2 regions of the Paenibacillus sp. Aloe-11 genome follow, and region 1 is predicted to be linked to the other one. Evidence: riboswitches for the same ligand, from Rfam matches in the RefSeq annotation. Region 1 holds a riboswitch; the other holds the start of a gene.

Region 1 (3,187 bases):
GACAGGGATGACGGTGTACGCCCAAGCAGGTAGCTCCTCCAAGGTGTTACCCTTAAATACCTTCAGTGAGCCTGGCAGCAATTTTTGAGTTTTGTTGAAATGATCAATCAAGAGAGCTTGGGACTCGGGGATTTTTTTCTCACCGAAATTATATTTTATGGCCCACGAGAGTGTTTGTGTGGCATGATCATATTTTTCAACCTTTTTGGACAAAAATTCACCACGCTCCACCTGAACAGTGGCGGTAGCAGAAACGTTCTCTATCGTATCTCCTGAAAGAGTCGCTGTGTTGGAGAAACGAGATTCGTCGCCCATAATGCGGGTGGAGTATTGAATCTGATAGGCAGTACTAATGCTCTCGTCTTGAAAGCGAATCACCAATCCTGTCCCGGCCTGATCCGTTTCAATGGCATATTTACTCGTGTTCACAGGATCTCGAACGACGGTGGAGCCGTCGATATTGACTTGCAGATGATAGAGTTGAACAGAGTCTTTGATGAGCTCCAGCCCTGAAGGAGTGGGATCCGTGATGAGGGCATGCTTTACGGTGTTTAGCTGCTTGTTCACATCAATGGTCCAGTCAATCCGATTGGTGCCGTCGGGTTTCCCTTGTTTGCTCAGGGTTGGCCCTGACTGGGGTTTGACATTCACGATGACCGTTTGGACCCCGCCTTTAATCGGAATCGCAATGATGATCTCGGTGCTGCCTTTTACCGTTTCCTTGGTGAATTCGGTTTTGATTTGCAGCTTGCCGCTGACATTGGAGTGATTCTCTACATATTGGTTAAAGGTCATGATAACCTTGCCCTGACGATCTACGGTGAAGCTGCCTACGGTTCCGTCGGTGGTTACCAATGGAGATGAGATATCCGTGTAGATGACAAACTGTTCCGGTAATTGGAAGGTGAAGGTGTCTCCAGCTTTGTAGGTATTGTCGGGAAGTTCCCATTCATACCCCAGTTGGATGGCTGATCCGATATCCAGTTGACTGCCGGGGTTATATACCGCGTCAATGACTCGCCCCGCTTCATCCGTCAGGATCAGCTTGGTTAGTATGCTCTGTGGAGCCGTTGCAGCATGAGGTTCAGCGTTTGCTGCTGCCTGAACGATAGGGCTCGTGTCGGAAGGAGCCTCCATGGCAGGTTCAGGATTTGGGACGCCGTATACTGCATCCGTAATGGGTTGTGTGGGATCGACAACAGCACTTTGCGGCAGTTCGGGGGCTGGAGTATCTGCGTAAGCCAGCGTTGCACTGAAAAAACTTTGGATAATGAGCAATAAGGCAATGATCATAACATTTATTTTTGTTCCCATGCTCCAAGTCATTCTCCTATTCATTGTAATATGGCAATGCTTCCGAGATTAGTATATTCAGCATGCTAGGTTGGCATGACTATCCCAACAGAAAAAAGCCCTGATCTTAGCGATCAGGGCTTTTCTTCGAGAGAGGCATAGTATTTTGTTGTAGATTTATGTAAAAAAGACATAATAAAAAGCTCGTTCATTTCGGTGGCTGGCTACCATCCGCTGGAGGAAGGCCCTATAGCTTTGCGTCACTGCCTTTCGACAGTTTTGCCATTATCGTGAATAGCTTGTACGTCTATCGTCTATCAAACTGAATTTATGTGACCTCTCTTTATAGCTTGGAACGGTTTCCCCATTTTTTACGGAAGGAATGAGGAGTTTCTCCTACATGTTCCTTGAACAGATTAATAAAATGGCTCGTATTGGGAATCCCTACGTATCTCGCAATATCTACAATGGACATGCCACTGGTTTTAAGCCAGGTTTGGGCAGCGGTGATGCGGACATTAATGAGATAATCAATAGGTGAGAATCCAATTTGCTTTTTGAAATTTTTAGCCAAATTAAACTTGTTTAATCCGAACATGTCTGCCAGCGAGTCCAACGTAATACGTTCATTGTAGGACTCATCCAAATATTGCTGCACCCGACGTACTTCGCTGAGCGTTTCTGCATTCACATGCGGACGATCGTAGGGATGCTGCAAAATGCATGTCAGTATTTCGGCAATGAGTCTGGACGTTAGCAGTTCGGCGGAAAGGCTTCTGTCAGACTGCCCGCAAATCAGAGCATGCAGCTTGTCCAATATAGCATATGGATTGTGCATGGATAATACGGGTTTATTATACTTGGTAAATTGTTCGTAAAAATTTTCGATCAGGTTGCCATACAGGTATAAACTAATAAACTCCCAGGATTCATGGCCGGAGGTGCTGTATTGCACATATTCCTTGCAATTAATGAAAAACAAATCATACGGATTTAGAATATACTTCTTGTCCCGGTACAGTAATTCTCCCTTACCAGACAACGTAAAAACAAGCAAAAAGGAGGTAAGTTCTTTCCTTTCCATCGTAAAACCAGATGATTTTTGGAAGTAGCCTATTTCCTGGATATATAAAAGGGATTGCTTGGCAAAAGCGGAGGGAGTGCGTACAATTACGACCGGATCGCCGTTCCAGAGGCCTTTGTTGTTTTTTTGGTCTGTTGTCATATCCAATTCCTTTACAAAGAAGCAATTTTATCAAGCTTATCATAGTTTGATTTATCAATATATAATGGCTGATTAAACATGATTTCCTATTTATAAAATTTTATTTTATCACATCGAATATGTCCATATAGTAAAATAGCAAATTATGTGTGTGAGCTTTGTAAAAGTCGAATAATGTTGAAAGAATCTGGGGATATCATGGATCAAATCCTTTCTGAGGCTAAATACCGGAATGATGCTAAAAAAGGTATCTTATGCCCATTCAACTTTCCTGTTCACTTCTCCTTTCGTTTTAAGAAATTTGGGACTTTGTTCTACCAAAATGGTTCGTAAGTCTTATTATTGAAAATAAGATTTTGGTCCCAGTGTTGTGATGTTGTTCACAAACATGAATGTAAAAAAGAGGATATATGTATAAAAAATTACGCAAAAAATCAGATCATTTAAGGCGCGCCTCACTTTGGAAATCACACAGGCAATGTTATGATGGGTAATACAGGTATAGTGCTTTATTTACTCGACAGTCAGTTTGGAGGATTACAGGATGGGAAAATCAAAAAATACGAAAACCGCAGCGGCTTGGTCGCTCGTTATTCTGGGGGCGGGCTTTGCAGCTACGTTGCCCTTCCAGCAATATGGCTGGGCTCGTTTGTTGGCTGGTGCTTTTGA
Region 2 (3,187 bases), on a different contig from region 1:
CTGAGCAATTGCTGGCTGGCGCGTTAAATGAGATTGGAGGGCCGCTCGCGGAAGAGGCAAATATCGCTACGAAATGGTGGCCGGCCTTTCGCACTGCAGGCAGCATCACAGCAACGATTGATGAACGTATTCACCATTTGGCTCAACGGACGATTCACCTTTATCAGGTGCATTCGCCTTACTCCTTTTCTTCGGTCGGCGCGACGATGAATGCGATGGCTAAACTGGTCGAGCAAGGTAAGATTAAATATGTGGGTGTAAGCAACTTTTCCGCGCAACAAATACGTGAAGCCGATCGTGTGTTGCGTGAGCACGGCCTACGCCTGGTTTCGAATCAAGTGAAATACAGCCTTCTTGACCGGAGAATCGAACAAAACGGAATTCTGGACACGGCCAAAGAACTCGGTGTGGCGATCATTGCCTACTCCCCGTTAATGCAGGGGATCTTAAGCGGAAAATTCCATAAAAATCCGAATTTGGTCAAGTCAATAAAGGGTCCGCGCAAGTGGACGGCGGCATTCCGGGATTCGGGGCTGCAGAGATCGAAGCCACTGATTGAAACGCTGGAACAGTTGGCCCAGCAATATAATGTGACGCCAACGCAGATTGCCTTGAATTGGCTGATTAACGCCCATGGAGAGAACGTATTTGCGATACCTGGGGCTTCAAAAATACATCATGCCCAGGAAAATGTGAGGGCGATGCAGTTTACCTTGACAGCAGGAGAGATTGAGATGATCAGCCACGTTTCCAACCAAGTGCTGAGATCGAAGTAATCGTGGTTAAAACATTACTCTTCCGAAGATGCCCACCAATTGCTCCACTCCCTATACACCTCACGTCGCCAATTTTGGCAAAACATCGAATGCGAGAGAAGCTTTGGAATATCATTTTTGTCGTAACCTGATAAAAGATTAAAGGATATCACATCAATTTTTTAAAATAAAGTAATTATTATGAGTGAATATACAATTTATTAGTCATTGTGAAATGATACCATAGATTGTTGTTTGTCAAAGATTTTGACTATATCTTGTGGTTATCTAATCGATAATTGCTCCTTTACACACATTTTAAAAACTTAGAACTAATTGACAAAATGAGATATTTTCATTATTGTACAATTGATTAAATTTATTTCATATATATTCCATATTAAAATAATATACTAAATGCTTCACAATTCATCATTCAAAAGCTAAACCGCTAAAGTTGTCCAGGTGGACATCTTGGAATGTTGGGGGTGGGGATGAAGTATTTCGCGAAGCAGATAACAACGTATTGTAAATATAATTCCAGGTAAAAGGTTCGGAAAAAAAACGAACTGATAACAAAGCTTACCGCATTGTGGCGCCGGAGGGGGACCTGAAGGCGTGGATACAGCGGTAGATATACTTACTTATTTCCCGTTAATCGTAAACACCTCGAAAGTGGTGGACACAAAGCCATGGGTCTAAAGCTGGATTCAACAGCCATGATTGCCAGGTTGCCGAAGGAAACCGGGCGAAGTCTGCTGCCTGTTCCTGTACTTTTTATAGGGGAACAGGCTTTTTTTATTTGTAGTGGGAAATCGTTTGGGCATATGGAGTAGAACGCATGAAATGCTTAACAACAGGAGGAAATTTTATGGAAACGAGCATGATAACTATTAAGGAGTATCCGTTAAGCTCCTATCAGAAAGACATATGGTTCGAACAGTGCATGTACCCTGAAAAACCTATTTACAATATTGGTGGGTATGTTGAGATCAAAGGAAACCTGGATACGGCTATCATGAAGGAGTGCTTGCAGTTACTAATCAGCCAGAATGATTCTCTTAGTGCCCGTTTTATCGATAAAAAGGGAGAACCTTATTTAACATTCCTGCCGGAAGTTGAATATGAAGTTCCGCTATATAATTTTTCGATGAAGGAAAATGCAAATTCTTTTTGCATCGACTGGATGAAAAAGGAATTTTTAAAGCCTTTTCAATCAGATAGCTTTTATTTTCAATTTGATTTATTGCAAGGCACCCTGAATACCTATTTTATTTTACTTAAAGTTCATCATTTGGTGATCGATGGATGGGGATTTGCTCTCTTAATCAATCAACTCTTTGACAATTACAATAAACTCGCACAAGGAATTGGCGAAGTGAACAGAACTGTCTATTCCTATGCTAATTTTATCTCCGATAATCAGGATTATCTGAATTCTCCGGCCTTTTTAAAAGACAGGGAGTTCTGGAAGAACAAATACCAAACCATTCCCGAGCCTCTATTGAGCAGAGGAGTGAACTTCGATGATGGTGATTCCGCTTGGAGTGATCGGCAAACCTTAACGATAAACAAGACCTTATACAATCGAATGATTGAATTTTGCAAAGAGGAAGGGTGTTCGTCGTTCCACTACTTTTTAGGCATACTGTTCCTTTATTTCAGCAGGGTTTGCAATCGGAACGAGATGGTGATCGGCGTCCCGGTTTTTAACCGGGGCAAAGCGAGATATAAGCAGACGATGGGACATTTCGCCAACGTGCTGCCGCTGCGGATCAGCCCTGAAGAAGATCTAAGCTTTAAAGAGCTGATAAAGCGCATCAAACGTGAGCTTATGCAATGCTATCGACATCAGAAAATGTCCTTCGGTGAAATTTACCGGGCAGTTTACGAGAATAGCCATGAGAAAGGAAAACTGTTTGATATATCGCTTTCTTTCGAAGAACAGGAAAACAGAGAATCATTGATCGGTACAGCAACCCAGATTGTAAGCATGCCGCATCATCATGAAAGGAATGCACTTAATCTCTTTATATGGGGACAAGAAGGTAAAACGGATGTAGCCGTTAATTTTGACTATCAGATACAGGCTTTTGAAAGATTCATCCCCATTGAGAATGTCGTTTCCCACTTTGAATATTTATTTGCTCAAGCCATGGAACAAAGTGAAACTCCTATTTCACAAATCGAAATCGTGCCGGAGGAAGAAAAGGATGTGCTGCTCCGCGATTTCAATCGCACGGAGGCGGAGTATCCGAAGGATCAAACGATTAATGCGTTGTTTGAGGAACGAGCGGAGCAAAGAGCAGATCATCCGGCTTTAGTCTGGGGAGAGCAAACACTGACCTACCGGGAACTGAACGAGCAGGCGAATCGGCTGGCCATCATCTTGAGAGAGCGTGGAGTGAAGGCGGATGATATCGTCGCCATCA

Evidence for each region. A riboswitch is a leader RNA that binds a small molecule or an ion and turns the genes downstream of it on or off. The one in region 1 is predicted to bind cyclic di-GMP.
Region 2: it holds a riboswitch for cyclic di-GMP, as region 1 does, so the genes downstream of both, WG8_RS12875 (non-ribosomal peptide synthetase) here and WG8_RS02285 (LPXTG cell wall anchor domain-containing protein) in region 1, are expected to answer to the same signal.

The regions. Positions count from the first base shown of each region.
Region 1 covers NZ_JH601043.1:23,615-26,801, forward strand. Annotated here, with positions in the region: gene WG8_RS02285 (LPXTG cell wall anchor domain-containing protein) at 1-1,314, opposite strand, end outside; cyclic di-GMP riboswitch class I at 1,506-1,587, opposite strand; gene WG8_RS02290 (AraC family transcriptional regulator) at 1,637-2,518, opposite strand; partial or broken gene WG8_RS27720 (DUF445 family protein) at 3,114-3,187, shown strand, end outside.
Region 2 covers NZ_JH601055.1:772-3,958, reverse strand. Annotated here, with positions in the region: gene WG8_RS12880 (aldo/keto reductase) at 1-776, shown strand, start outside; cyclic di-GMP riboswitch class I at 1,405-1,494, shown strand; partial or broken gene WG8_RS12875 (non-ribosomal peptide synthetase) at 1,627-3,187, shown strand, end outside.